Regions from separate parts of the Arthrobacter sp. Y3224198 genome, predicted to be linked through region 2. Evidence: predicted binding sites of a transcription regulator. Region 2 holds the regulator's gene; the other holds the start of a gene.
The links. The regulator HrcA, encoded in region 2, represses chaperone genes, less so after heat shock. The targets are predictions, from matches to a motif close to TTNGCACTCGNNNNNNNCGAGTGCNAA.
Positions count from the first base shown of each region.

Region 1: the regulator HrcA is predicted to act here: its motif matches at 9,459-9,485, upstream of groES (co-chaperone GroES).

Region 1 covers NZ_JBNHFG010000007.1:70,644-91,122, forward strand. Annotated here, with positions in the region: gene AC5RUF_RS05925 (PTS sugar transporter subunit IIA) at 1-420, opposite strand, end outside; gene AC5RUF_RS05930 (glycerol-3-phosphate dehydrogenase/oxidase) at 437-2,161, opposite strand; gene AC5RUF_RS05935 (GuaB3 family IMP dehydrogenase-related protein) at 2,226-3,365, opposite strand; gene guaB (IMP dehydrogenase) at 3,495-5,015, opposite strand; gene AC5RUF_RS05945 (acyltransferase family protein) at 5,100-7,187, opposite strand; gene groL (chaperonin GroEL) at 7,330-8,940, opposite strand; gene groES (co-chaperone GroES) at 9,023-9,319, opposite strand; gene AC5RUF_RS05960 (siderophore ABC transporter substrate-binding protein) at 9,688-10,629, shown strand; gene AC5RUF_RS05965 (ABC transporter permease) at 10,693-11,733, shown strand; gene AC5RUF_RS05970 (iron chelate uptake ABC transporter family permease subunit) at 11,726-12,742, shown strand; gene AC5RUF_RS05975 (iron ABC transporter ATP-binding protein) at 12,780-13,538, shown strand; gene AC5RUF_RS05980 (hypothetical protein) at 13,535-14,905, opposite strand; gene AC5RUF_RS05985 (hypothetical protein) at 14,902-15,291, opposite strand; gene AC5RUF_RS05990 (hypothetical protein) at 15,382-16,686, opposite strand; gene AC5RUF_RS05995 (hypothetical protein) at 16,686-17,045, opposite strand; gene AC5RUF_RS06000 (hypothetical protein) at 17,076-17,990, opposite strand; gene AC5RUF_RS06005 (hypothetical protein) at 18,211-18,513, shown strand; gene AC5RUF_RS06010 (MalY/PatB family protein) at 18,597-19,745, opposite strand; gene AC5RUF_RS06015 (class I SAM-dependent methyltransferase) at 19,800-20,479, shown strand, end outside.
Region 2 covers NZ_JBNHFG010000005.1:100,606-110,225, reverse strand. Annotated here, with positions in the region: gene ybeY (rRNA maturation RNase YbeY) at 1-207, opposite strand, end outside; gene AC5RUF_RS04565 (PhoH family protein) at 204-1,265, opposite strand; gene AC5RUF_RS04560 (GerMN domain-containing protein) at 1,638-2,609, shown strand; gene AC5RUF_RS04555 (16S rRNA (uracil(1498)-N(3))-methyltransferase) at 2,653-3,432, opposite strand; gene dnaJ (molecular chaperone DnaJ) at 3,434-4,573, opposite strand; gene hrcA (heat-inducible transcriptional repressor HrcA) at 4,679-5,692, opposite strand; gene AC5RUF_RS04540 (DUF3097 domain-containing protein) at 5,907-6,752, shown strand; gene AC5RUF_RS04535 (DUF4870 domain-containing protein) at 6,870-7,292, shown strand; gene hemW (radical SAM family heme chaperone HemW) at 7,394-8,626, opposite strand; gene lepA (translation elongation factor 4) at 8,623-9,620, opposite strand, start outside.

The DNA of each region.
Region 1 (20,479 bases), on a different contig from region 2:
CCGGAAGGAGGGCCGGAACAGGGACCGGGCGATGGTGGCCAGGACCTCCAGGTGCTGGGAGTAGGACGCGGCGGGGGTGGCGATGAGCAGGATCACGGTGGCCGGACCGTCGGACGCGCCGAAGTCCACGCTGTGGCCGTACCGGGTGATGCCCACGGCAATGGAGGTTTCCCGGACGTACTCGCTGCGGGCATGCGGCAGGCCGATCCCGCCGGGCAGGCCGGTGGCCATCTGGTGTTCACGCGCCTTGACCTGTTCCAGGAACCCGTCCAGGTTACTGATCCGCCCGGTGCGGTGGAGCCGCTCGGCCAGTTGCGCGGCGGCGTCGTAGCGGTCCGCCGCTTCCATTTCCAGGATTACCAGCGCGGGTTCGGTGAGCACCGCACCGGATTCGTTCAGGGACAGTTCTGTATTGCTCAAGGTCTGCTGCTGCCGCCTAGATTCGAGGGGCGATGTCTTCAGCCGCCAGCCGGGCGGCGTCCGCACTCTTGTCGTCGGGCTGTTCCTGGCTCAGGCGTTCGGCTTCCACCCGGGCCACGTAGTGGGCCACTTCGCTTCCCACCCGTTCCAGGTCCCAGTCCAGCAGCGGCGCCATCAGCTCGGCGACCACCGGAGCGGCGGAAACCCCGCGGTCCCAGGTTTCGATGGAGATCCGGGTGCGCCGGGCCAGCACGTCTTCCACATGCCGGGCACCTTCGTGCGTGGTGGCGTACACCACCTCGGCCCGCAGATAGTCGTCGGCGCCGGGCAGCGGCTCGGCCAGGGCGGAATCCGCCTTGATCAGGTCCAGCACGTCGTAGGCCATGGAACCGTACCGGTTGAGCAGGTGCTCCACCCGGGCCACATGCACGCCGTACTCGTCGGCGGTGCGGTGCCGGCGGTTCCAGGCGGCCTTGTAGCCGACCGCGCCCAGCAGCGGGATGGTCTGCGTGCAGCTCTCGGGCACCTTTTCGTCCAAGGCGCGGGCCGCCTCGTCCACGGCGTCCTTGGCCATCACCCGGTAGGTGGTCCACTTGCCGCCGGCCACCACCACCAGGCCGGGCACGGGGTGTGCCACCACGTGTTCGCGGGACAGCTTGGCCGTGGAATCGTTTTCGCCGGCCAGCAGCGGCCGCAGGCCGGCGTAGACACCCTCCACGTCCTCGCGCGTCAACGGGGTCTTCAGCACCAGGTTCACATGCTCGAGGATGTAGTCGATGTCCGCCGACGTGGCGGCAGGGTGGGCCTTGTCGAGGTTCCAATCGGTATCCGTGGTCCCGACGATCCAGTGCCGCCCCCAGGGGATAACGAACAGCACGGATTTCTCCGTCCGCAGGATCATGCCCACCGTGGACTGGATCCGGTCCTTCGGCACCACCAGGTGCACGCCCTTGGAGGCACGGACCTTCAATTGGCCGCGCTCAGTGACCATGGCCTGGGTTTCGTCCGTCCATACGCCGGTGGCGTTGACCACCTGGCTGGCGGCAATGTCGAACTCCGCGCCGGTTTCCTGGTCCCGGACCCGGGCACCGACCACCCGCTCCCCCTCGCGCAGGAAATCGACGACGGCGAGCCGGTTCACCACTGCTGCTCCGTAGTGCGCCGCGGTGCGGGCCATGTTCGCGACGTACCGCGCGTCATCGACCTGGCCGTCGTAGTAGCGGATGGCGCCGACCATGGCGTCGTCCTTCAGGCTCGGGGCCATGCGCAGGGTCTGCCGGCGGGTCAGGTGCTTCTGCATGGGCACGCCCCGGGAGTTGCCCGAGGTCATGCCCATGGTGTCGTACAGGAAAATGCCGGCCCCCACATAGGGCCGCTCGATGAACCGCTTGGTCAGCGGATACAGGAACGCCACCGGCTTCACCAGGTGCGGCGCGATGCGCTGCAGCAGCAGTCCGCGCTCCTTCAGCGCTTCCTGCACCAGTGCGAAGTCCAGCATCTCCAGGTAGCGCAGGCCGCCATGGATGAGCTTGGAGGACCGCGACGAGGTTCCGGAGGCCCAGTCACGGGCTTCCACCATGCCCACCTTGAGTCCCCGGGTGACGGCGTCGAGCGCCGCTCCGGCGCCCACCACGCCACCGCCCACAATCAGGATGTCCAGTTCATTGCCGGGCTGTGACGTGGCCCGAAGCCTGTCCATGGCTTCGGTGCGGTACTCGGGACTCAGGGCGTCTGCAGACATGGTGCCGGTTCCTCTCTAGGGTCCTGCCGTAACTGCTTCCACTCTAGGCAAAGCCCGCCGGTAATTAAAGGTTGTACTGGTACGGGGAAACCAGCACCTCAATACGCTGGAATGCCTTCAGGTCCGAATAGCCGGTGGTGGCCATGGCCCGGCGCAGGGCGCCCATCAGGTTGGAGGTGCCGTTGGTGTGGTGCGAGGGACCCCAGAGGACTTCCTTCAGCGGTCCCACGGTGTCCAGCCGGACCCTGTCGCCGCGCGGCAGTTCGCTGTGGTGTGCTTCCTGCCCCCAGTGCCAGCCCTGGCCCGGTGCTTCTTCGGCACGGGCCAGCGCAGAGCCGAGCATCACGGCGTCGGCCCCCATGGCGAAAGCCTTGATGATGTCGCCGCTGGTACCCATGCCGCCGTCGGCAATAACGTGCACGTACCGGCCGCCGGACTCGTCCATGTAGTCCCGGCGGGCCTCGGCAATGTCCGAAATAGCGGTGGCCATGGGGGCGTGGATGCCCAGGGCGCGGCGGGTGGTGGTGGTGGCACCGCCGCCGAAGCCGACCAGGACGCCGGCCGCGCCGGTGCGCATCAGGTGCAGGGCCGGGGTGTAGCCGGCGGCTCCGCCGACAATGACCGGGACGTCCAGTTCGTAGATGAACTGCTTCAGGTTCAGGGGTTCCACGTTCTTGGACACGTGCTCGGCCGAGACCGTGGTGCCGCGGATAACGAACACGTCGACGCCGGCGGCCAGGACCGTCTTGTAGAACTGCTGGGTGCGCTGCGGCGTGAGCGATCCCGCCACGGTCACGCCCGCCTCCCGCATCTCGGCCAGCCGGGAGCTGATCAGTTCGGCGCGGATGGGTGCGTCGTAGATTTCCTGCAGGCGGCGGGTGGCGGCGGGGTTGAAGTTGTCGCGGCTCAGCTCGGCAATTTCGTCCAGCAGCGGCTGCGGGTCTTCGTACCTGGTCCAGAGGCCTTCAAGGTTCAGTACGCCCAGCCCGCCCAGCTTGCCCAGGGCAATGGCGGAAGCCGGGGACATTACCGAGTCCATCGGCGCGCCGATAACCGGCATCTCGAACTGATAGGCGTCTATCTGCCAGTTGATCGAGACATCCTGCGGGTCGCGGGTACGCCGCGAGGGCACGATTGCCACATCATCCAGGGAGTAGGCTCTGCGCCCTTGCTTGCCACGGCCAATTTCAATCTCGTTACTCACGCTCCCTAGGTTATCCCAGCAGGCGCGCGCTGCCTTAAAGTGTCCGGCACCCGCAGTAAAAGACCGGAAAGCAAAAGGCAGCCGCAGCGCAGTAGCGCGGCGGCTGCCTTTGGCGGACGGGCGGGCTGCCTAGCGGCGCGAACCGTAGTTCGGGGCTTCGACCGTCATCATGATGTCGTGCGGGTGGGATTCCTTGAGGCCGGCGGGCGTGATGCGGACAAACTTGCCCTTGGCCTTCAGCTCGGGGATGGTGCGTGCGCCGGTGTAGAACATGGTCTGGCGCAGGCCGCCCACCAGCTGGTGTGCCACGGCTGAAAGCGGGCCGCGGTACGGCACCTGGCCTTCGATGCCTTCCGGGATCAGCTTCTCGTCGCTGGGCACGTCGGCCTGGAAGTAGCGGTCCTTGGAGTAGGAGGTGTTCTTGCCGCGGGACTGCATGGCGCCGAGGGAGCCCATGCCGCGGTAGGACTTGAACTGCTTGCCGTTCACGAACACCAGGTCGCCCGGGCTTTCGGCGGAGCCGGCCAGCAGCCCGCCCAGCATCACGGTGTCGGCGCCGGCCACGATGGCCTTGCCGATGTCGCCCGAGTACTGCAGGCCGCCGTCCGCAATAAGCGGGACTCCGGCGGGGATGGCAGCCTTGGAGGCTTCGTAGATGGCGGTAATCTGCGGAACGCCGACACCGGCCACCACGCGGGTGGTGCAGATGGAGCCGGGGCCCACGCCTACCTTGATGGCATCCGCGCCGGCATCAATCAGGGCCTGGGCACCTTCGCGGGTGGCGGCCTGGCCGCCGATGATGTCCACGTGCGCGGCTGCCGGATCCTTCTTGAGGCGGGCAATCATTTCCAGCACGCCCGCGCTGTGGCCGTTGGCGGTGTCCACCACCAGGATGTCGACGCCGGCCTCCACCATGGCCATGGCGCGCTCGTAGCCGTCACCGAAGAAACCGATGGCCGCACCGACGCGCAGCCGGCCTTCGTCATCCTTCGTGGCCAGCGGGTACTGCTCGGCCTTGTCGAAGTCCTTGACCGTGATCAGTCCCTGCAGCTTGCCGTTGTCGTCCACCAGCGGCAGCTTCTCAATGCGGTTCTTTCCCAGCAGCTCAACGGTTTCCTCGGCGCTGATCCCCACCCGGCCGGTGATGAGCGGCATCCGCGTCATCACTTCCTCGACCTTGCGGTTCGGGTACTCGGACACGGGGATGAAACGCGTGTCGCGGTTGGTGACGATGCCCAGCAGGGTGTTTTCCTCATCGACCACCGGCAGGCCGGAGACGCGGAAATGCGCGCACAGGTCATCGAGTTCGCGCAGGGTGGCTCCGGGGGAAATGGTGACCGGGTTGGTGATCATGCCCGATTCGCTGCGCTTGACCCGGTCCACGTGCTCCGCCTGGTCCGCGATGGACAGGTTCCGGTGGATCACGCCGAGGCCGCCCTGGCGGGCCATGGCGATGGCCATGCGGGACTCGGTGACGGTATCCATGGCGGCCGAGAGCAGCGGAGTCTGCACGGTGATGCGCTTGGAGAGGCGTGAGCTGGTGTCCGCCTCGGAGGGGATGACGTCCGTCGGGCCAGGCAGCAGGAGGACGTCGTCGTAGGTCAGGCCGACGAAGCCGAACGGATCATGTTCTGGGTACTGCTGACTCAAAGCTGCGCCTCTTTCGGGGGGATGAGAGGAAGGAAAAGGCCCGATTTAGCCTGTACCTATCCTAAAACGAAAGAGGCCATCCCCCTATTCCAGCGGTTCGTATCCTTCTGCCGGGACGGGAACGCCATCCCAGCCGGTCGCGGCCAGAATGCGCTGGGACAGCACCCGCGCCGTGGTCTTCAGGTAGGTCTTGCCCAGGTGGTCGTGGTCCATGTACACCAGCATGTTGCCCACGATGCCCGGGCACTGCTCCTGCGTGCACAGCTGGTCGCTCATGTCCACCGCGGCGGTCCCAGGAATCCGCGCGGACAAGCCCTCCAGCGGTGAAACGGGTGCCAGCACCCGGCTGCGCGGAAGGGCGCAGCTTTCAGCGTCGAGCTGGTGGCTTTCGAGGCATTTGACCATGTCGTACTCAAAACGCGGATTGTCGCGCAGCGCAATGACATCGATGCCGGCCTCGGCGAACGGCCGGATTCCCTCGTCATAGCCCGGGACCAGAATCTCGTCCGGGGAGCTTTCCCTTGTGAGCGATGCCACGGTGAAAACGCCGTCCGGGGCCGTGTCCAGGACATAGCGGGCGGCCGCGGCGTTGAAGGCGTTGCACTCGTCACTTCGTTCAGGCACCTCGGCCCCGTAACGGCAGCCGGGCTTCAGCACGGTGACCAGGTGCCAGTTGTTGGTCTCCGCCACCGGCCCCATCGCCGCCATCCACTGCTGGGCGTGGGAGTCCCCCAGCACCACGATGGTGCGCACGGCGGTTTCGGCCGAACCGATCTCCAGGCACTTTTCCAGCAGCGGATCGGTTGGCGCATACTCCGGCGCGCACGCCCCGTCGAAGTCTGCCCATTCCTTGCCCACACCGCTGACGGAAGGTTTGAGCACCGCTTCCGTGGACGCTGCCTGCACGAAGGCCGGATCCAGAGCGAGGGCTCCCGGGTTGTCCGCGACGCCCTGGCTCATGACCTTGATCTGGTTCGAGTGCACCTGGCGCTGCCAGGCGGACAGCGGGGCGGCGACCACCGCCAGCAACGCGGCAATAACGACGGCGGAACGCCAGCGCCCGGCTGCGCTCCATCTCCGGTTGCGCAGCGGTTTTTCCACGAACCGGGTGCTCAGCACGGCCAGGACCAGGGATACCGCAACCACTGCCGCGCCGTCGGCCAGGCCCGCGGCGTCCTGGCCGGAATACACCAGCCAGAGGACCAGCACCGGCCAGTGCCACAGGTAGAGGCCGTAGGAGTTGTTGCCCAGCTTCACCAGCGCGGGCGAGGACAGGAAGCGGTCCGCTCCGGCGCGGCTGCCGGTTTCCCCCGCCGCGATGATCAGTGCGGCGGACAGCAGCGGCCACAGGGCTATGTAGCCCGGGAACTGCTGCTGGACCTGCAGCAGCAAACCGCAGCTGAGCATTCCGGCGACGCCGGTCCAGCCCATCAGGATCCTGGCCAGGCGCCGCGGGCGAAGGTACGGCAGCGCCAGGGCCAGCAGCGAGCCGAGCGCAAACTCCCACAGGCGGGTGCGGGTATCGAAGTAGGCATAGGCCTGGTTGGTGGCGGTTTCCCAGATGGAAAAAACCAGCGAGGCTGAGAAAACGGTACCGAAAACGCCCAGCAGGACCAGCCGGTAACGCCACCCGAAGGCGGCCGCGGCTGCGGCCGCAGCGGCAAAAAGCAGGGGCCAGAGAATGAATACCTGGCCTTGGACCGAGAGGGACCAGAAGTGCTGCAGCGGGCTGGCGCTGCTGTGGTCACGGGCGTAGTAGTCCACGGAACTGTTGGCCAGCGTCCAGTTCTGCACATAGAAGAGCGAGGACCACGCCTGCTGGAAGATGCCGCCCCAGTCACTGGCGGGCAGCAGCAGGCGGGCTGCCGCCAGCACGGCCAGAAGGACAACGGCCACGGACGGCAGCAGGCGCTGGAAGAGGTGCAGCCAGTACCGGCCCAACTGCAGCGGGCCGCCCGCCTCCACCTTCCGGGCAAAGGAACCGGTCAGCAGGAACGCGGAAACCAGCAGGAAGATGTCCACGCCGCCGGACACCCGGTCCAGCCACACGTGGTACACCACCACCAGCAGCACTGCCAGGGCGCGCAGGCCCTGCACTTCCGGCCGGTACCGCCGCTCCGCCGTGGTGTCGGGCGTTCCCCCGGTCCGGTCCTGCGTGTGTTTCTCCGGCACCCGGTGCCCTTTCAGATTGTGGAACAAACAACCGAAAGAGCTTACCGGCTGCGGCGCCGGCTCCCGCAGCCGGACAGCACAAAGCCCCGCCGCGGAAAGGTTTCCAGGGCGGGGCTTGGTGCCTGACGAGGCGGCTTACCTGCTAGTGCTGGTGGCCGTGGTCTTCGTCGTCTTCGGCCGGCTTCTCCACCACGAGGGCTTCGGTGGTGAGCACCAGCGAAGCAATCGAGGCGGCGTTGCGCAGGGCCGAACGGGTGACCTTGACCGGGTCGATGATGCCGGCGGCAATCAGGTCTTCGTACTCGCCGGTGGCGGCGTTGAAGCCGTTGTTGACCTTCAGCTCACCAACCTTGGCGACAACGACCATGCCTTCGGAGCCGGCATTCTCGGCAATCCAGCGCAGCGGCTGGGCCAGGGCACGGCGCACCAGCCCGACGGCGGTGGCGGCGTCGCCTTCCAGCTTCAGCACCTCCGGATCGGTGTCCAGTGCCTGCGAGGCGTGGACCAGCGCGGAACCGCCGCCGGCCACGATGCCTTCCTCGAGGGCTGCACGGGTGGAGGACACTGCATCTTCGATGCGGTGCTTCTTTTCCTTCAGCTCAACTTCGGTGGCTGCGCCGACGCGGATGACGCCGATGCCGCCGGAGAGCTTGGCCAGGCGTTCCTGCAGCTTCTCGCGGTCCCAGTCCGAATCCGTGCGCTCGATCTCGGCACGGATCTGCGCCACGCGGTCGGCGACGTCGGCTTCGGAGCCGGCGCCGTCAACAATGGTGGTGTTGTCCTTGGTGACGGTGATCCGGCGGGCGGAGCCCAGGACCTCCAGTCCGACCTGGTCCAGCTTCAGGCCGAGGTCGGGGCTGACCACCTGCGCACCGGTGAGGGTCGCAATGTCCTGCATCATGGCCTTGCGGCGGTCACCGAAGCCCGGAGCCTTGACGGCAACCACGTTCAGCGTGCCGCGGATCTTGTTGACCACCAGCGTGGACAGGGCCTCGCCGTCGACGTCTTCGGCAATGATGAACAGCGGCTTGGAGGCCTGCAGCGCCTTTTCCAGCAGCGGCAGGAACTCGGCAACCGAGGAGATCTTGCCGGAGTTGATCAGGATCAGTGCATCTTCGAGCACCGCTTCCTGGCGCTCCGGGTCCGTGACGAAGTACGGGGAGAGGTAGCCCTTGTCGAACTGCATGCCCTCGGTGATGGCCAGTTCGGTCTGCGTCGAGGAGGATTCCTCGATGGTGATCACGCCGTCCTTGCCGACGGTGTCGAAGGCCTGGGCGAGCAGTTCACCGATCTCGGTGCTCTGCGCGGAGATGGCGGCCACGTGGGCCACCTGGTTGCCTTCAACCGGCTTGGCGTTTTCCAGCAGCCGCTTGGCAACGGCGTCCACGGACACCTCGATGCCGCGCTTGAGCTGGGCCGGAGCGGCTCCGGCGGCTACGTTGCGCAGGCCTTCCTTCACCAGGGCCTGGGCCAGGACGGTAGCGGTGGTGGTGCCGTCACCGGCAACATCGTTGGTCTTGGTGGCTACTTCCTTGGCCAGCTGTGCACCAAGGTTTTCGTACGGGTCATCGAGCTCGACTTCGCGGGCAATCGTGACGCCGTCGTTGGTGATGGTGGGAGCGCCCCAGGTCTTGGCCAGGACGACGTTGCGGCCGCGCGGGCCGAGGGTCACCTTGACCGCGTTGGCGAGCTTATCGACGCCGGCTTCCAGCGATCGACGGGCGGAGTCATTGAACTCCAACTGCTTTGCCATGTGTGTGTCCTTTCCGACAACTACATCTGCACCTACATCAGAAAACCCCGGCCAGGATTGTGGCCGGGGTTTTCAGGGGGAACTACTTTACGACGACGGCCAGCACGTCGCGGGCGGACAGCACCAGGTACTCCTGGCCACCGTGCTTGACTTCGGTTCCGCCGTACTTGGAGTAGATGACTACGTCGCCTTCGGCAACGTCAACCGGAACGCGGTTGCCGTTGTCGTCAACGCGGCCGGGTCCAACTGCAACTACTTCGCCCTCCTGGGGCTTTTCCTTGGCAGTGTCCGGGATAACGAGGCCGGAAGCAGTGGTCTGCTCGGCTTCGAGCGGGCGGACAACAATACGATCTTCAAGGGGCTTAATAGAGACCGACACTCGGGCTCTCCTTTGCGTAGTTTCTAACGGAATGGGGCCGTCGGTTGGCGCTGGCCGTCGTCGCGGTGCCGGTTCGCGCTGTCCCTTCGGGAGTTAGCACCCTCACGTTCGGAGTGCTAAGTCAGACTTTATGCAACGGTTAGCACTCGGTCAAGGTGAGTGCCAGCGCCGGACAGGGGTCCATGGCGCGCCACGCCTCCAGGCACACCGTCCAAGGCCGCCGCCCCGACCCGTGAAGGGCCGATATCTCCCGACACGGGATTTGCTTAGGCTCACCTAACCCGATAGTTTTCATCTGCGCGCATCATTAGAAAACATTTCTGTGCCCTATTCCCTGAACGGGTACATCGACTCTTACCGGAGCCCCCATGATCACCAAGTCCCGCCTGCTGGCCGGCACTGCCCTTGTGTCCCTCCTTGCGCTCAGCGCCTGCTCCACCGATGCAGCAGAAGCCGATGCCGAGGCCACACAGGCCTCAACCGTGACGGTTGAGCACGCCCAGGGCAGCACCGAAGTTCCGGTGAACCCGGAAACCGTCTACACCTTCGACCTCGGCGCGCTCGATACCATGGACGCCCTCGACATCGACGTCGACGGCGTACCGGCCGCCAACTTCCCCGAGAGCCTTTCCAAATACGGTGCCGACGACGTCACCAAGATCGGCAGCATGAAGGAGCCGGACTTCGAGGCCATCAGCGCCGAGGCTCCGGACCTGATCATCATTTCCGGCCGCGTTGCCGACTCCTACGGGGAACTGAGCAAGATTGCCCCGACCATCGACCTGAGCGTGGACAACGCCGATGCGTGGAACTCCTTCGAGGAAAACACCCGGACCATCGGGAAGATCTTCGACAAGGAAGACCTCGTCGAAGAGAAGCTCTCCGCCCTTGACGGCAAGGTCGAGGACACCAAGACGCTGGCTGCAGATGCGGGCAACGGCCTGATCGTGATGACGAGCGGCGGCGAAATGACCGCCTACGGCGCCGGCTCCCGCTTCGGCATCGTCCACGACGTGCTCGGCGTGGAACCGGCCTCCGAAGTGAAGTCCGAAGGCACCCACGGCGAGTCCGTCTCCTTCAACTACATCGCCGACACCAACCCGGACCACCTGTTCGTGATTGACCGCGACGTGGCCGTGGGCGAATCCGGACAGGCTGCCTCCGCCGTGCTGGACAACGAGCTGGTCCAGAGCACCAAGGCTGCACAGAACGGCAAGATCACCATGCTGGATTCCGCCAGCTGGTACCTGGTCGGCTACGGCCTGAACAACGTGGAGACCATGGTTTCCACCATCCACGACGCTCTCTAGCCGCACTTCTTCACACTCCGCGGCCCGGCACCCGTGCCGGGCCGCGGAGGAACTGGACTCCCTATGACCGCCACCGCCGTGCCCGCCAAACACCCGGCACCCGCGCCCGCCGCCGCTTCCACGGAACGGCGGCGCTTTGTGCGTTCCGCAGCCGGACTTGCCGCCGGTGCCGGCGCCGTCGTTGTCCTCGCCGCCGTGAGCCTCTTCGTAGGCGTGGGCGACCTGTCGCTGTCCTCACTGCTCGGCGGTGACCCCACCACGCGCATGCTGTTCTGGGCCAGCCAGCTGCCGCGCACGCTGAGCATCATCCTGGCGGGTGTGGCGCTGAGCATTGCCGGCCTCATCATGCAGCTCATGGCCCGCAACAAGTTCGTTGAACCCTCCACGGTGGGAACGGTCGAATCGGCCCAGCTGGGCATCCTGGCCGTGACCGTCCTGCTGCCCGGCGCGTCCATGTTCCTGAAAATGTCCACGGCCGCCGTGTTCGCCGCCGCCGGCACCGCGCTGTTCCTGCTGGTGCTGCGCCGGATACCGCTGCGCAACACCCTGATCGTCCCCCTGGTGGGCATCATGCTGGGCGGGGTCATTTCCGCCGTCACCACGTTTTTCGCCTACCGCACGGACCTGCTGCAGACCCTCAACAGCTGGATGATCGGCGACTTCTCCGGCGTCCTGCGGGGCCGCTACGAGCTCCTGTGGATCGTGGGGGCACTGGCGCTGGTCGGCTACCTCGCGGCCGACCGCTTCACCGTAGCGGGCATGGGACAGGACTTCACCACCAACCTGGGGCTGAACTACAACCGGGTGATGGCCCTGGGACTGGTCATCGTCTCGCTGATCAGCGCCGTGGTGGTGGTCAATGTGGGGTCCATTCCCTTCCTCGGCCTGATCGTGCCCAACCTGGTTTCCCTGCTGATCGGCGACAACGTGCGCCGGGCCGTCCCCTGGGTAGCGGTCTTCGGTGCGGGATTCGTCCTGGTGTGCGACATCATCGGACGCACCATCCGCTACCCCTATGAAATTCCCGTGGGCGTGGTGGTTTCCGCCGTCGGCAGCGTCATTTTCCTGTACCTCCTCCTGCGCAAACGGGGTTCCCGTGCCTGAAGCCTCCCCCAGTGCCCTGCCCGCAGCGGTGACCGAACACCGGCGCCGGCCGGTCCGGTCCGTACCGGCAGCATTCTGGATCATCACCCTGGGCGTGGTCGCCGCCGTCCTCGTGACGGTGTTCATGACCATCGAACTGCGCGGCAACCTGGGCTACATCCTGCCCCGCCGGGCCGTGAAGGTGGGTTCGATGATCCTGGTGGCCTACGCCGTCGGCGTCTCCACCGTGCTGTTCCAGACGGTCACCGCCAACCGGATCCTCACCCCCTCGATCATGGGCTTCGACGCACTCTACGTGCTGATCCAGACCGTCCTGGTTTTCGCGCTGGGCGGCGGAGCCCTGCTGTCCCTGGGTGCCCCCGTCCGCTTCGCCCTCGAGGTGCTGCTGATGGTGGGATTCTCGTTCCTGCTCTACCGGTGGCTCTTCACCGGCGGCGGAAAATCGCTGCACCTGATGCTGCTGGTGGGCATTGTCTTCGGCACCATGTTCCGCGGCTTTTCCTCGCTGCTGCAGCGGCTGATCGACCCGAGCGAATTCATCATCCTGCAGGACCTGTTCTTCGCCAGCTTCAACAACGTGGACGCCGGACTGCTGGGTTACTCCGCCGTGGCCGTCGCCGCAGTGTCCGTCATTGCCTGGCGCATGCGCCACTCCTTCGATGTCCTGGCGCTGGGACGGGAGACGGCGATCAACCTCGGCGTCGACCACAAACGCGCGGTCACCGCCACCCTGGTGATCTGCTCCGTACTGGTGGCCGTCTCCACCGCACTGGTGGGCCCGGTGACGTTCTTCGGACTGCTCGTCGCGTCCCTCGCCTACCAGCTGTGCGCCCACTTCCGACACGCCGCTGTCCTGCCGATAGCCGTGCTCCTGGGCATCATTGCCCTGGTGGGCGGCCAGCTGGTGCTGGAGCGGATCTTCGATTTCGATACCGCCCTGAGCATCGTCATCGAATTCGTGGGCGGCATCGTCTTCCTCATCCTGCTCCTGCGGGGATCGGTGAAATGACCGCGTCCCCGCTGCAACGCCCGAAAGGCCCCGCATCATGATTACCGTTTCCGGCGTGACCAAGCGCTACTCATCCGCCGTCGTGGTGGACGGGGTCAGCTGCGAGATCAAGGAAGGCGGCATCACGTCCATCATCGGCCCCAACGGCGCCGGGAAATCCACGCTGCTCTCCATGATCAGCCGGCTGCTGGGGATGGACTCGGGGACGGTCACGGTGGACGGGCTCGACGTCGTGTCCGCCCCCGGCCGCGACCTCGCCCGCAAAATGGCGATCCTGCGCCAGGACAACCAGCTCACCGTCCGGCTGACCGTGCGGGACCTGGTCGGTTTCGGCCGCTACCCGCACAACGGCGGACGCCCCGGCCCGGAGGACAAGGTCCACATCGACACCGCCATGGAGTACCTGGACCTGACCGCCCTGGCGGACAAGTTCGTGGACGAGCTCTCCGGCGGCCAGCGCCAGCGCGCATTCATCGCCATGGTGCTGGCGCAGGACACCGACTACCTGCTGCTGGATGAGCCGCTGAACAACCTGGACATGAAGCACTCGGTGGAAATGATGCGGCTGCTGCGCCGGCTCACCGACGACTTCGGCAAGACGGTGGTGCTGGTCATCCACGACATCAACTTCGCGTCCTGCTACTCCGACGACATCATCGCCATGTGCGAAGGCCGCCTGGTCCATCAGGGCCCGCCGGCGGAAATCATGCGGCCCGAGGTCCTGAAGGACATCTATGACATCGATATCCGGATCGAGGAAATCGAGGGCAACCGGATCGGCGTGTATTTCGCCTAGCCGTTGAAACCCGGCACTTCCGGAAGCAGGAGCGGGGCGCCCTCCACGGAGGCATGGATGAACCGGACCAGCACGTCCCAGACGACGGCGGAGGACATCGGCTCCAGGCAGACGTTATCCCCCTGGCCGGGCGTCAGCCGGTACTGGCCAGCGGGCCCCGCATTCACCCATCCGAACCATCCGCCCGTGCGCTCCTCCACCACCTGCCACTGCGTCCACGGCTGCTTCCACATCCGTGTTCCGCCCTCGTCCAGGTCCTTGGGAGCAATGGTCCCCGCGTCCCCCAGACGGGCCAGATAATGTTGCTTCGGCAGGAGCAGCGGCGCGTGTGGGAGGCTCCAGGCCGGGGACAAACCCGCCCAGTCCGCTATCAGCTTCGGTACGGCATTGGCCTGGATGAGGCGAACGAACAACTCGTCGGAACCCAGCTCCGGACCGGATGCACGGGAGCCGGAAAACAGCGACGGCGCCGTTGTCACCTTCGCAAGGCCGCCTCCGATCCACGCCTGCATCACCGATCCCCCGGCCCCGTCCGCAGCGTCCACCAGGAACGTTGCATCACTCACGCGGGTGGGTGTCAGGAACTGCTCGCCGGCAGAGGTCAGCGTGCCCTCCGCTGTGAGCAGCCCGGCAGACTGCAGCTGCCGCGCGGCGGCTTCCTTCCGCTGGAACCGGCCCAGCCGGGCCCTGTCCGCGAGGGTATCCAGCAGTTCAAGGGAGGCAATCGGAAATACTGCCCCCGTTTCGCGGTACGGCTGGGCGCCGGCAACCCCGGACAGGTCCTCGACGTCGGTGCCCAGCCAACGGGACGCAAACTCATCGCGCCGGGGCTCCCGGGGGGCAATGCGGTCCAGATCCTTGATCTCCAAGTCGGCGACGGACGTGCCGTCCAGCACGGCCGGGTCCACGGTGATATCCCGGATCATCTGTTCGAACAGCAGCTTCATGCCGGTGTGCTGCTCCACCGCATAGCTGGCGGTCGCCTCCAGCGCGTACCCGCCGGCAATCCAGATCCAGCGGTCAACACAGACCGGATGCACCCCGACCTGATGCAGGAACCGCTGGCGCCGCCCCGGAAACGCCCTGCCGCCGGCAGTGTGGGACCAGAGCTCGTGGGCAATGATCCGCGCATCGTCCATCTGTTCCAGCGTCGAGGCGAGGGCCGCCGTCGCATACCGCCCTACCGACACACCGGCGGCAGGTGCCCACCGCAGCACCAGGTTCGGGCGGAAGATTTCCGCCGGGACGGGCGGATGGGCGACCGCCAACATGCCCGCCGGCGCCTCGACCCGCTCCCAGCGGTCCGGGCGGGGCAGCCCGAACCCGTCACGGCGCTCGTAGCTGAAACCCTCGGTAGCCGTCGTCATGACTTTCCTCCCCCGTTCAGGAACTCCCGGGTGTAGCGGTCCTCACCGCGGGCCATCAGCCGGTCCCCTTCCTTCATCCACTCCGGTTGCAGGAACTTGGGCATCCACAGCCAGCCGAGCATTCCGATGCCCTGGCAGGCGAACATAAGAAGGGTATAGGGAACCGAGACCGCCTCGACCTCCGGCACGAAGTCCGACGCTGACAGCAGCATTAGCCATGCGCCCAAATAGGTGCAGGCGAGCGAGGGCTTACCGGGTAAGAAACCGTCGAGGACGATCAAACCCACGAAGATTTTGCGGTAGAGCAGGATTCCGCCGACAAAAAGCAGCAACCCCCACGGGAAGATGATGGCAAACAATGCCCACTCGCTGCTTTCGGATTCCAATACCGTCCCCCCTGTCCGCTGCGCGGCAGCCTGCCACGCGGATCTGTCGCGGGGAAGCACACCGTAGTGCTTCCCATCACAAACTACCGGCTAACCGCCAAAAAGCTTATCCCAGCATTTCCCTGCAACATCCGCGATATTGTCCGCTGCCTTGCGGGCGGCCTGCCCTGCATCCGACTTCATGATGTCCGACTCCATGAAGTCATCCACCACATCCATGGCCTTGTCCGCCAGGGCATCCTTAACCGATTTGCCACCCAGGAAATCGAACTCCACCGAGGTGAAGTATGAGATTCCAATGCCGATCGCGGCCCCGGCTACCGTCCCCACAGGTCCACCGATCGCCGTGCCGATCATCGCCCCCGTACCCGCTGCGGCGAGGTCAATTCCCGCCTTGGTCCCGCCCTTCACGGCCCCCATGGCGTTGGCACGCTCATCCAGTTCAGCGGGATCCATGCCGGGATTCGCCTGCAGCAGCTCGTTGTAGGCGTCCTGGCGTTCGTCCGCAATGGTCAGGCCTGCCGTGGCCACGGTCAGTACACCGCCGCCGACTTTGAAGCCCTTGGCCGTCTTTGACAGGTCCGAGAAGTCGCCGGTGGGAGTAGCCCACCTGGACCGGTTCTTTTCCACCCGGTTCTTGTAGAGATCCGAGTGGTTGTACAGGAACCGGCTGGGTTGGGGTCGCAGGTCCACCAGGGTGACCGGGCTGATCTTCCATTGCCCATCCTTTACCCAACGGCCCCGTGCCATGTGCCGTTCCCTCTCGGCCTGCGTCTCGTAGCGGACATAAACCGGGACGGGAGTGGGTACTTTCACTACTGTCTGGCGTGATGTAACGACCTTGCCGGCGGCGCCCACCAGGCCGAGCAGGGCGGTACCGGCCTTGTCCGTGGCCAGGTTGACCGCCGCGTTGTCCCCGGCGACTACGGTGAGGAGTTTTGCAGCCGTCTCGTCCTCAAGCGCCCGGTAGTCATTCGCGAGTTTCACCACCTCGGCAGGCAGCATAAAATCCACCGGTGGTTGGGGCGTGGTCAGGTCGGCAGGTGCCAGGCATTGCGTTGCATCGGCGCGGGAGTTGGCCGCGTGTACCCGGGGCATCAGCTGATCCCGGCGGCTTTGGAGCCAGCGGATCCCCGCAGCGAAGTCCAGCAGCGTTTGGCCTGCCTCTCGCGCTGTCTGCTCCAATAGCTCCGCGTGGGGCGTCACCGTGCCGAACACCTCGACGATTTCTGCCGCGCCTTCACCCTGGTAGTGCGTGTTCAGCTGCCGCCACGTGTCAGCGGCAGCCTCCACACTCTGCAAATAGGCCGTTCCGCCCTTGCCGATCGCCGGCACCGCACCCTCAACCGCATCGGGGGACACCCATCCGAAAAGACCCGATGTATCGATGGTCATCAGAGGCCTCCGCTCAGCTGAGGGGCCTGGAAGATACCCTCATGCACTTCAGCCAGGCTTGCCCGCGCCTGGTCGGCCATGGACACGTCAGCTTCGGCGATGATGGCTACCGCCTCCCGGACTCCTGCCACGGCGTTGTATATCCGGGCCTCCGCCGCTTCGGCCTGCAACGCCAGCGTGTTGAGCCACAGCTGTCCGAGAGCCTCAGCCACTGCGCCGGTTCCGCCGCTGCAGGCGCCCTGGGCTTCAGCCATGCCGTTCTGCACCGCCGCAAGCGCTTCCTGTCTGGCCGGGTCGTCCTCGACCTCAGCAAGCACCCGCGCACACCCTTCGGTGTTCACGTCGTAGCCGTTCAGCATGTCCCTGTTTCCCCCTTGTCGTTCAAGTTCTTAGTGATGCTGCAAAGACCAGTCCTGCGCCGCCTGTGCGGGCCGCCCGATTTGCGCTGCGGGAGCCGGCTGTTCCGGCACGGCGTAGACAATACACATAAGGATGTCCTGCAGCGTGGACGGCGCGATGGCTTCCACTGCCGTGCCGCCGTCGGGCAGCAGGTCCGCCGCATGGGGCTCGCGTCCTTCCGCACTGATCCAGCTGAACCCTTCCCCCGAGGACTGGTCGGTCAGGGTCCATTCGGTCCAGTCCGCCTCGAGCAGGGCCTGCACCTGCGCGCCTGCTCCTTCCGGCACCGGAACGCGGGCACCGGCGATGCGGTCCTCGTACTCCTGTCCGTCGAGGAGCAGGACCTGGCGTTCCCCTGACGTGAAGCCGCCGGCAATACCGGATTCGGGCGAAGCGGTCCGGCGGGCCAGCGCCGGGGTCAGGGAGGGCAGCGGGAGAAGGGACAGCTGCTCCTGCCCCGTGCCGGTTCCGGATCCGGACAGCAGCAGCGCCGTGCCGTCGCCGGTCCAGATGTCCAGCCTCGTACTGTTCCCCGGGCTGCGGCTGCCAAGTGCCAGCCTGCGCTCGGCCAGGCGCCACGGGGTGACCATCCGGTGTCCCCTGCCGGTCAGGAAAGCATCGGCGGTCAACAGTCCCGCTTCCTGCAGTTCTGCTGCAGCCGCGGGCTGTGCCCGACGACGACGCCGGTCGAGTCCCCCGCGGCTGACCGTTGCCGCGAGCAGCTCCACTGCCTGTACGGAAAGCGTCAGGGTGTCCACTGCCTCCGGAAGCACGCCCGAGGCGCGGTTGCGGGCAGCAAAGGGCGAGGCTGGCTGCGGGTGCGCAACCCGGCGCCGCCCGCGGCTTTCCGGCGTGCTGCCTTGCCCTGTGCTGCCCTGCCCGGTGGGGCGGCCGTGTAGCGGCATTGGTTGTTCTCCCTGATCGAGGTCTCGATCCCAACGTATGACGGGAGGCCAAAAGCGTCGATGGGTAGAACTACCCATCGACCGGGCTTGCGATACCGGGAATCATGGCATCCGTCAACAAAGTGCACCGGTCCCAGGAGCAGTATCGGCCGCGGGCATTGCGCAGCTCCAGGGCACGCTCCTACGTTGATAGACCCCGCATCAACAGAGAGGACCTGCCATGGAACCCAGGCTGCGCGTTGCAATCCGGCTCGACCTGGACCGCCGGCAGGCGCGGGTGGTGGTGCGCGGGAGGGTTACTGAACAGAACTGCAGGGTGCTGTACGTCCTGGCGCGACGCGCCAACTCTGCCCACCCCGGCCTGAACGTGGTGCTGGACCTGACGATGGCCAGCAGCACCGACGGTGCGCTGGCCGGCCTGGCCCGCAGTTCCGAGACAGGTGAGCTGCCGGTGCTGACCTTTGGCCCGGCGGCAGAGACCCTTGCCCCGCGACAGCTGAGCATCCTCGCCCCGGCCGCCTAGGCGCCCTCGGCAGTGTTTATGCCTGGGCGGTTTATGCCTGGGCGCGGACAACGCGCACGTCCTTCAGACGGCTCTTTACTGCTTCAGACGGTCACTGCCGCGAGCCGGTCCACGGCCTCGGTGAGGACATCCGGGGCACAGGCGAAATTCAATCGGGCAAACCCCCTGCCCTGCCGGCCGAACCGCATCCCCGTTTCCAGGGCCACACGGGCCTGTTCCAAGGCCACAGCGGCGGGATCGTCGCCCCAGCCGGCCCTGCCAAAGTCCAACCAGGCCAGGTACCCGGCCGACGGCGGACGGTAACCGACATCTGGCAGCCGGTCCGCCAGCAACTCGCCCAGCAGGGACCGGTTCGCCGCCAGGGACTCCATCACCCCGACCAGCCAGGGACCGCCGTCGTTGTAGGCGGCAACCGAGGCATGCAGCCCGAGGATGCTGGTGCGGGCCGAGACTTCCGCCGGCATGGACGCAAGCTGCAGCCGGGTGCGGTTGGACGCGGCCACCATCACCGCACACTTGGTGCCCGCTATGTTCCAGGCCTTGCTGGCAGCAGTCACGCACAGCCCGTATTCGCGGGCATTGTCCGAGACAGTGAGGTATGGAGTGAAGGAGCCCTGGGCATAGGTCAGAGGAGCATGGATTTCGTCGCTGATGACGGCTACCCCGTACTTCGCGGACAGGTCTGCGAGCGCCCGCAGGGTGTCGGCGGAGTGCACCAGGCCCAGCGGGTTGTGCGGATTGCAGAGCAACAGCGCATCGGCACCGCGGGCAAACGCCCGCTCGATATCCACCAGGTCCAGTTTCCAGCCCTCGCCGGTCAGCAGCAGGGGGACCTCCACCACGGAGGCATCCGCTTCCAGCGGCAGCTCGAAAAACGGCGGATACACCGGCGGGGTGATGACCACACTGCCGTCCACCGGAACGGTCTGCCGCAGGCACTCCACTATCGCCACGCTGACATCGGTGGTGCAGCGCACGTCCTGCGGAGCAACCGTCCATCCCCAGGTGCGGGCCGCGAAGCCGGCAAAGGCCGCCGCGACCGGTTCGGGTCCGGCAATGTAGCCCGTGTCCGACGCCAGCACCCGGTCAATGACCGCCTGCTGCACCGGTCCGGCCAGCGGGTAGTCCATCTCCGCCACGAACAATGGCAGTACATCCGCCGGATAGGTCTGCCATTTGTAACTGGTCCGGGCCCGCAGCGCGGCCAGCGGCTCGGCGGAGATCTTCCTCATGCCGCCTAACCTACAGCTAACGTGCCGGAGCACAGAAGAACTAGGCTGGAGGGCATGCCTGATACTTCCCTTGCCCATGTTCTGACCCCCGAGGGATGGCAGCTGCTGAACTCGCTTCCGCCCTATCTGGAATCCGAGTCGCTGAAGCTGAACACTGATCTGCGCAAGGCCGGGCACTCCCCCGAGCTGGTGGCCGCCGTCCTGACGCAGGCCAAGCTGCGCATGAAGGCCCGCGCGAAGTTCGGCCCGTTCGCCGAACACATGGTCTTCACGGCCCCGGGGTTGGAGCAGGCCACCCGGCTCAACGTGGCCGCCCTGCACGCCCGTCGCTACCAGGATGCGGACCTGGTGAAGGTGGCGGACCTCGGCTGCGGGATCGGCGCCGATTCCCTGGCCCTGGCCACCCTGGACCGGCAGGTGACCGCCGTCGAGCTGGATGAGATCACCGCCGCCGCAGCCACGATCAACCTGATGCCGTGGCCCGAGGCCACCGTGGTGCAGGGCAAGGCCGAGGAGTTCGACCTGGCCGGGTTCGACGGCGTGTGGCTGGATCCCGCGCGGCGGACCACGTCAACGTCCGGCACCACCCGCATCTTCGATCCGGAGGCGTTTTCCCCGCCGCTTTCCTTCGTGGAGTCCCTGGCCGACTCGGGGCTTCCCGTGGGCGTGAAAATGGGGCCCGGCATCCCCCATGAAGCGTTGCCGGCAAACTGCGAGGCGCAGTGGGTTTCCGT
Region 2 (9,620 bases):
CATGGGGAAGGACAGCACATCGGTGGGACCGGGCAGGTCCATCCACTCGATGTGCAGCTTTTCGATGGCGTCCTCGTCCACCAGGATGATGGACAGGTCCGCTTCGGGGTGCACATAGAGGCTGTCGAGCAGGTAGCGGCCCAGCCGGGCCAGCTCCTCCTCATCGACGCCGGTTGCACTGGATTCGTTATTTACTTCAATGCTCATGAACGGGCCTCCCGCCCCTGGCTGCCGTTGCTGCGGCTGCCGTTGGAATGTCCGCTGTTGCCGGAATGTCCGCCGCGGCTGCGCCGCGCTTCGTCCCACTCGCTGTAGGCGGTGACAATGTCACTGACCAGGCGGTGGCGGACGACGTCGGCGGCCTGCAGTTCAGAGAACGCGACGTCGTCAATGTCGCCGAGGATGTCGTGCACGATGCGCAGGCCGGACGCGGTGCCGCCGGGCAGGTCCACCTGGGTCACGTCCCCGGTGACCACCATCTTGGAACCGAAGCCCAGGCGGGTCAGGAACATCTTCATCTGTTCCGGCGTGGTGTTCTGCGCTTCGTCCAGGATGATGAAGGCGTCATTCAGAGTGCGCCCGCGCATGTACGCCAGCGGTGCCACTTCGATGGTGCCCGCTGCCATCAGCCGCGGGATGGACTCCGGGTCCATCATGTCGTGCAGCGCGTCGTAGAGCGGACGCAGGTACGGATCGATCTTGTCGCTCAGGGTACCGGGCAGGAAACCCAGCCGCTCCCCCGCCTCCACGGCCGGCCGGGTCAGGATGATCCGGTTTACTTCCTTCTGCTGCAGGGCCTGCACTGCCTTCGCCATGGCGAGGTACGTCTTGCCCGTGCCTGCGGGGCCGATGCCGAAAACCACGGTGTTGCGGTCGATCGCATCCACATAGTTCTTCTGGTTCAGGGTCTTGGGCCTGATGGTCTTGCCGCGGGTGGACAGGATGTTCTGCGTCAGCACATCCGACGGCCGGTGGGCGCTCTGCTCACGGAGCATGCTGATCAGCTGCTCCAGGACCTGCGGCGTGACGCGGGTCTGGTTCCGGGCCAGGACGCGGACTTCGTTGACCAGCCGGACGGTCTGCTCCACGTCGGCTGCCGGTCCGGACACGGACAGTTCGTTGCCCCGTACCATCAGGCTCACCGCGGGGTTGGCCGCCTCAATGATCCGCAGGGCCTCGTCATTGGCCCCCAGCGACTGGACCATGTGTTCCGTGGAATCGAAGACTATTGTCTGGGTGTCCAGTCGGATGGTGCCGATTTCCATTGAAGATTCGGTCATATATACGGCCTTCCCAGGCCTTTCATCGCCCCTTACAGAGTCCGGTATCAGGTGGTGCTGTGCAGTTCAGTGGTGCTGTGCGGTTCGGTGGTGCCGGCGCCGTATGTCTTTAACGACACCTTGTAAAAAACACCGCGGCACGGACGTTTATTTCCCTGCGTTCCCTGCCGGCTACCTAAATCTTACTTGATGTGCCCGTCCCCGGACGGAGGAGCGGCAGGTTTATCTCAGCACCGCAACGGTGATGTCTCAATCGTGTTTCAGTCCGGCCGAGGGCCGGTGAACGGTACGGATCGGGCCGATGCCGTATGCAAAGGTTGAACACGTACCTTTTACCAACGCCTTGAAGGAGGGTCGATGTCCGCCGGTAAACTCCGCCATGCTTCCTCCCTCCCCGGCTTCCGCGGGCGGCTGCTGCTGGCGGTTTCGGTACTGGCCGCCGGCACGCTGATGCTGGAAGGGTGCGGCGTGGTGGCCGAGAATCCGACCATCACCATGCCCACCACCTTTGCCGCCGGCCAGGCGCCCAAGGGTGCGGCCATGACCATCTCCCCGCCGGCCGAGGCCGGCGTCACCGACACCCTGATGCCCGTCTATTGGCTCGGCCTGAATGAGGCCACGGTCAGCCTGTACCGTGAGTTCCTTCACTCGGATAACACCGGCGATCCGATCGGCGAAGCCGTCAAGGCCATGACCGCGGGCAAGCCACTGGACCAGGATTACTTCACGCCCTGGCATCCCGCAGATAACGTAACCGCCTCCATTTCGAACACGAACGTCATCACCGTGGACATTTCCTCCAACGCCTTCAAGGGTTCCCTTGATGCCGGCATGGCCCACCGGGCCGTGCAGCAGCTGGTGTACACCGCCACTGCCGCGGCCGCCAATGCCAAGCTGACGGCCGTTGGGCAGGAAAGCTCCGTCGTCATCCTCGTGGACGGCAAGGCCGGCTACCAGGCGTTCGGCCATGAATCCCTGGACGGGCCGCTGCGCCGGGACCCGGCCCTGACGGCGCCCATCTGGATTATCGACCCGCAGGAATCCCAGGCCCGCGGCACCGGCCTCAACGTCAGCGGCACGGCCGTGGCCCGGGAATCCGAGCTGCACTGGCGTGCCGAGCCGGTAGTGGCCGGAAGGCCGTCTCCGGATGCTGTCGCCTCCGGCAAGGTCACGCTGGACGCAGCCGTGGGAGAGACCGGTTCCTTCAGCTTCTCCTCCACCCTTGCGCCGGGCGAATACAGCATCAGCGTTTTCTACGCCGGAAGTGAAGCCGCCGGCGACTCCAAGCGGATCACCATCACGGCTGCGCCGGGGTCACCCGAAGACTGAGCCGGCGGGACCCGGTCCGCCCCGGGCTGCCCGGTTCCTCCTTCTACCAGCGGCCCAGCAGTTGGTTGAGCACGGCGAGGGCCGAGGGCCCGGCGGTGGAGGACCGCAGCACATGCGGTCCCAGCCGGACAGCCACTGCCCCGGCGGCGCGCAGCTGCTCCAGTTCAGCCGGGCTGATGCCGCCTTCCGGTCCCACCACCACGGCAATGTCCGCAGGTGCGGATCCGGCGTCCGATGCCGCCCGGCGCCGGACCATTTCCGCAACCGCTCCGGACAAGGGAGCATCCGCTTCCTCGTGCAGGACGAGGACCAGGTCCAGCCCTTCGAGGCGCCGCACCAGTGCCTTGCTGTCCAGGACCGGCTCGACGGCGGGAATGCGGGAGCGCCGGGACTGTTTGGCGGCCGCAGCGGTCAGGGCCTGCCACTTGGCTTGTCCCTTGGCGGCCTTTTCGGTACGCCAGCGGACTATGCTGCGGTCCGACTGCCAGGGAATGACCGTATCCACACCCAGCTCCGTGGCAGCTTCGACGGCCTGCTCATCCCGGTCTCCCTTGGCGAGGGCCTGGACGAGGATGAAACGCTCGGCGTCAGCAGGTTCCTCGGTCACGGCTTCCACCGCGAGCTCCAGCAGGGACGGTCCGGTTTCCGTGACGGTGCCGGTGATCCGGCGTCCGGCACCGTCAACAACATCCACGGCCTCGCCGGCACTGATCCGTTTTACGGCGACGGCGTGGCGGGCTTCGGAGCCCTCCAAGCGGAACGTTCCGCCGGGATGTGCAGCTGCCACCTGTGCCGGATCGCCGAAAAAGATCGGGTTGGTCATGCTAGAGGTTGCCCAGCCGGTCCCGCAGCTTGGCGAAGACGCCGGTGCCGGAGCTGTTCAGCCGGCCCTCGCTGTATTCCTCCCCGCGCAGGTGGGCGAGCTTGCGCAGCAGCTCTTCCTGTTCGGAGTCCAGCTTCTGCGGGGTTTCCACGTGCAGGTGGACCCGCAGGTCGCCACGGCCGTGGCCGCGGAGGTGGGTGACACCCAACCCGTTCAGCACGGATACCTCACCGGACTGCGTTCCGGGCTTGACGGTGATTTCCTTCTCGCCGTCGAAGGTGTCCAGGGTGACGGTGGTGCCCAGGGCGGCGGCGGTCATCGGCACGGTGAGGGTGGCGTGCAGGTCGTCGCCTTCCCGGAGGAACGTCGGATCGTTGTTGACCCGGATCTCCACGTACAGGTCGCCCGAGGGCCCGCCCGCAACGCCCGCCTCGCCCTGCTGGCTGAGCTGGATGCGGGTACCGGTAGCCACGCCGGCCGGGATCTTGATGTTCAGGGTGCGGCGGTTGCGGACGCGTCCTTCACCGGAGCATTCGTGGCAGGGGTCCGGGATAACCGTTCCGTAGCCGTTGCAGGTGCCGCAGGGCGCGGAGGTCATGACCTGGCCCAGGATGGAACGGACGGCTCGCTGGACCTGACCGGTGCCGTGGCAGATATCGCAGGTACGCGGCGAGGTTCCCGGCTGGCAGCAGGAACCGTCACAGGTGGGGCACACGACGGCGGTGTCGACGTCGATCTTCTTGTTGATGCCGAAGACGGCATCCTTCAGGTCGATGCGCACGTTGATCAGCGCATCCTGGCCGCGCCGGGCACGGGACGCCGGGCCACGTCCGCCGCCGGGGGCGGCACCACCGAAGAAGGTGTCGAAGATGTCCTGGAAGCCGAAGCCCTGGCCGCCGAAACCTCCGCCGCCGAACCCGTTGTCGGTTCCGTTCTCGTTGCCCGTGGTGTCGTAGATGCGGCGCTTCTCCGGATCGGAGAGGACCTCGTAGGCGTGCGTTACGGCCTTGAACTCGTCGGCAGCACCCGGAGCGTTGTTCACGTCCGGATGCAGCTTGCGGGCAAGCTTCCGGTACGCCTTCTTGATTTCTTCACCGGTGGCGTCTCGTCCGACACCCAGAACCTGGTAGTGATCGCTCACTCGTGCACATCGCTTCCTGTATTGCCTGCCTCCGGTGCCGGAGGCGTTGTTTGTGGTCCGCCGGATGTCCCCGGCGGGACGGCGCCGCAGCTGCTGCGCGCCGGACTAGTTGTTCAGTATGCGGGAGAGGTACCTGGCCACGGCCCGGACCGCAGCCATGGTGGTGGGGTAATCCATCCGGGTGGGGCCCAGGATGCCGACTTTCGCCGACGCGTCCGGTCCGTACCCGGTGGCCACCACCGATGCTTCCGACAGTCCGCCATGCGGGTTCTCGCGCCCGATCCGGACGGCGACGCCGCGGGCGTCCTGCTCCATCTCGGACAACAACCGCAGCATCACGACTTGTTCCTCGAGGGCTTCCAGGACCGGTCCGATGGTCAGCGGGAAGTCTACCGTTGAGCGGGCCAGATTGGCCGTGCCGGCCATAACCATGCGGTCTTCCCGGTTGATTCCGGCCAGCATTTCCAGGCAGTTCCCCAAGGCATTGGCTACCCGCCGGCTGGCTGCCGGTACCGTGGCCAGCGCTTCTGTGAGGTGGCTGGTGATGCTGCTCAGCGGCGTGCCGGCCAAGGCAGAGAGGAAATGGTGGCGCAGGTCCAGCAGGTCCGGTTCGGTGACTGCCTGCGGCACCGTGATGACCCTCTGCTCCACGCGTCCGGTGGTGGAGATGAGCACCACCAGCACCTGGGCAGGTGCCAGCAGCACGAATTCGATATGCCGCACCTTGGCGTTGCCCAGATGCGGGTACTGCACCACGGCCACCTGGTTGGTCAGCTGGGACAGCAGCCGCACGGTGCGGTCCATGACGTCGTCCAAGTCATCCGCACCCTCAAGCAGGGAGGAGATGGCCCGGCGTTCGGGGGCTGAGAGCGGTTTGACGTCCGAGATGCGGTCGACGAACAGCCGGTAGCCCTTGTCCGTGGGAATCCGGCCGGCCGACGTGTGCGGGGCGGTAATGAGCCCCTCTTCCTCAAGGGCAGCCATGTCGTTGCGGATGGTGGCCGAGGAGACGCCCAGCTGGTGCCGCTCCACCAGTGCCTTGGAACCGACCGGTTCGCGCGAATGGACGTAGTCCTCAACAATGGCGCGGAGGACCTCGAGTCGGCGTGGCTCACTCATGGTTTTCCCTCCCAGTTGGTCGGCGGATGGTCCGTCGGGTTGATCGGCGGGCCTGGCGGACGGGACTGCACGGCCTGCGGAGCGCGCCCCGCTTAGCACTCACAGTGCCTAAGTGCTAAGTCTAATACGGATCAACGGCGTTGCTAGCATTGAGTAAACCCGTGGCCAGCCGCGGGCATCGAGCCCGACCAAGCACCTGAGTGAGGCAATTTCCGTGTCCAGCTTTTCCTGGGGTCCGCAGGACATCACTGCGCCGGCCCGGACCGTCCTGCGCAAAGTCGGAGCCGAAACCGGCCTGGTCTTGGAAGATGTGGCCTCCGGGTGGGTGGGCGCCGTGGTCCGGGTGGAGAAATCCGGCGGCCTGCACCTGATGGTGCTCGAGGACCGGCGCGGGAAAACCAAATCCTTCGAACTCGGCTTCGGTTTCCTGCTGGAAGGCGAACCGGTGGAAGTGGTTCCCGCCGCGCCGGCCGGCAACGCGGCTCCGGCCCGTACTGCGTCGGGCTCCGTGCGGGTAGCCAACCAGCGGGCCCGCACCGCCCGGGCCAGCCGGATCTGGGTGGAAGGCAAGCACGACGCCGAATTGGTGGAGAAAGTCTGGGGCGACGACCTGCGGGTGGAAGGAATCGTCGTCGAGCCCCTCCACGGCGTCGACGACCTCTATTCGGCTGTGCGGGACTTTGCCCCCGGCCCCGGCCGCCGCCTCGGGATCCTGGTGGACCATCTGGTCCCGGGGTCCAAGGAATCCCGGATCGCCGCCGAAGCAATGACGTGCCCCGGCGCCGCCGGGAACGTGCTGATAGTCGGGCATCCTTATGTCGATGTCTGGCAGGCCATCAAGCCCTCCGTGATCGGCCGCAGCGCCTGGCCCGTGGTGCCGCGGCACCTGGACTGGAAGACCGGAATCCTGCAGGGACTGGGCTGGCCGCACCGGGACCACACCGACGTTGCCATGGGCTGGAAGAAGCTTTTGGGCCAGGTGCGCACGTACGCGGATCTGGAGCCCTCGCTGCTCGGGCGGGTGGAAGAAGTGATTGATTTCCTGACCGCGCCCGGATGAGACGTACAACTCACCGGTCGTCGCCGTTCCGTTATAAAGCACGCCAGACAGTACCCTTGAGTCAATACGTAGTAGCGGACCGACCCTGAGTCACCATGAGCAAAAGGAATATACGCCGTGTCCAACACACGCCAGAACCACCCGCCCCGACCGAAGGAACCCTCCCAGCCCCCGGTGTATCAGGGCGCCCCGGCCAATGCGCTTCCGCTGACCGCGTCCGAGGACCGGCAGTGGGCCACCTTGGCGCACTTCGGCGGGATTCTCGCCTTTGTTCCTTCACTGATCATCTACCTCGTCTTCCGTGACCGCGGCCCGTTCACTGCGCAGGAATCCAAGGAAGCGCTGAACTTCACCCTGCCGCCCAGCATTGCGGCGCTGATCGTCTGGGCCCTGTCCTTCATCCCCGTGGTGGGCGGCTTCTTTGCGGTCCTCAATGCCATGATCTGGGTCTACGTGGCCGTGTCCTCGGTGGTCGCGGGCATTGAATGCAACCGCGGACGCCCGTACCGCTACCCGTTCAACCTCCGCCGCATCAAATAGCGGAAACAGCCCCTGCCCGTATGGGCAGGGGCTGTTTTGGTTTAAGCAGTCGGTTTGTTTAGGCAGTCTTATTCCGGCCGGGTTTCCGTCCGGGCGCAGTTTCAGTCCGGCAGCAGCCGGCGGACCACGGCGTCAGCCAGCAGGCGGCCGGTGCCGGTCAGGAGAACCTTGCCGGTCAGCGCGGCCCGGGGGTCCACCAGCCCGTCCGCCATCAGTCCGGCCACGGCCAGCCGGCCGGGCTCGCGCAGGCGGCTAAGGTCCAGCCCTTCGGCCAGCCGGGTACGCAGCATGACGTCTTCCACGTACCGGGTGTCGGCGTCGAGCGTTTCGCGGCCGACCGCCGGGGACTCGCCCGCGGCGATCCGCTGGGCGTAGGCCGTGGGGTGCTTGGCGTTCCACCAGCGCACACCGCCGGCGTGGGAGTGCGCACCGGGACCGATCCCCCACCAGTCATCGCTGCGCCAGTAGGCCAGGTTGTGCCGGCACTCGTCGGCCGGGGTGCGGGCCCAGTTGCTGACCTCGTACCAGGACAAACCGGCAGTGGTCATCATTTCATCGGCCAGGACATACTTGTCCGCGTGGTCATCGTCGTCGATGGGCGGGACCTCCCCGCGCCGCATCCGGGCGGCGAGCTTGGTGCCTTCCTCGATGATCAGGGCGTAGGCCGAGATATGGTCCGGCTCGTAGCTGAGCGCTTCTTCCAGGGAGACCTTCCAGTCCGCCATGGATTCCCCGGGGGTGCCGTAAATCAGGTCCACGCTGACGTGCAGCCCGGCGTCGCGCGCCCACTTCACTGCCTGCGGCACCCGCGACGGGGTGTGCGTGCGGTCCAGCACGGCCAGCACGTGGGGCACGGCCGACTGCATGCCGAAGGACACCCGTGTGAAGCCGGCGTCGGCGAGCAGCTGCAGGGACTGAGGCGTCACCGAATCGGGATTGGCCTCGGTGGTGACTTCGGCACCGGGCTTCAGCCCCCACTGGTCGACGGCGGTCCGCAGGATCATGGCCAGATCCTCGGCCGGGAGCAGCGTGGGAGTGCCGCCGCCGAAGAAGACGGTGCCCATCGGCCGATCAGGCATCCCGGAGAGGCGCAGCGCGTCGGCAGCGAATACTACTTCCTGCGCGGCTGTGGCGCCGTAGGCCGCCTGGGAGGCACCGCCGCCGAGTTCGGTGGCGGTGTAGGTGTTGAAGTCGCAGTAGCCGCAGCGGACGGAGCAGAACGGGATGTGGACGTAGAGTCCGAAGTTCCGTTCCGCGGCTCCGTCCGCGGCCTGTGCGGGGAGGAGGCCGTCCGCCGGTGCGGGGTCTCCGAGGGGCAGTGCGCTGGGTGTCACTTCTTGGATTTGTCCTTGGATTCGTCTGAGGAAAGCGCCGCGACGAAGGCTTCCTGCGGAACTTCCACACGTCCCACCATCTTCATGCGCTTCTTGCCTTCCTTCTGCTTTTCGAGCAGCTTGCGCTTACGGCTGATATCGCCGCCGTAGCATTTGGCGAGCACGTCCTTGCGGATGGCGCGGATGGATTCGCGGGCAATGATCCGGGAGCCGATGGCGGCCTGGATGGGCACCTCGAACTGCTGGCGCGGAATGAGTTCGCGCAGCTTGCCGGTCATCATCACGCCGTAGCTGTAGGCCTTGTCCTTGTGGGTGATGGAGCTGAAGGCATCCACCTGCTCGCCTTGGAGCAGGATGTCCACCTTGACCAGGTCGGCCACCTGCTCGCCGTCGGCCTTCCAGTCCAGCGAGGCGTAGCCGCGGGTCTTGGACTTGAGGACGTCGAAGAAGTCGAACACGATCTCGGCCAGCGGCAGGCGGTAGCGGATTTCCACCCGGTCTTCGGAGAGGTAGTCCATGCCGCCCAGGACGCCGCGGCGGGACTGGCACAGCTCCATGATGGCGCCGACGAATTCGCTGGGCGCCAGGATGGTCGCGGCCACCATCGGCTCGCGGACCTCTTTGATCTTGCCCTCGGGGTACTCACTGGGGTTGGTCACCGTGACCACCTTGTTGTCCTCCAGCGTCACCTCGTACTCCACGTTGGGGGCGGTGGAGATCAGGTCCAGATTGTACTCACGCTCAAGCCGCTCTCGGGTGATTTCCAGGTGGAGCAGACCCAGGAAGCCCACCCGGAATCCGAAGCCCAGCGCGGCGGACGTCTCGGGTTCGTATACCAGGGCGGCGTCGTTGAGCATCAGCTTTTCGAGCGCGTCTCGCAGCACCGGATAGTCGGCGCCGTCGATGGGGTACAGCCCGGAGAACACCATGGGCTTGGGATCCGCGTAGCCGGGCAGCGATTGCGTGGCCGGCTTGGCCAGGTTGGTGACGGTGT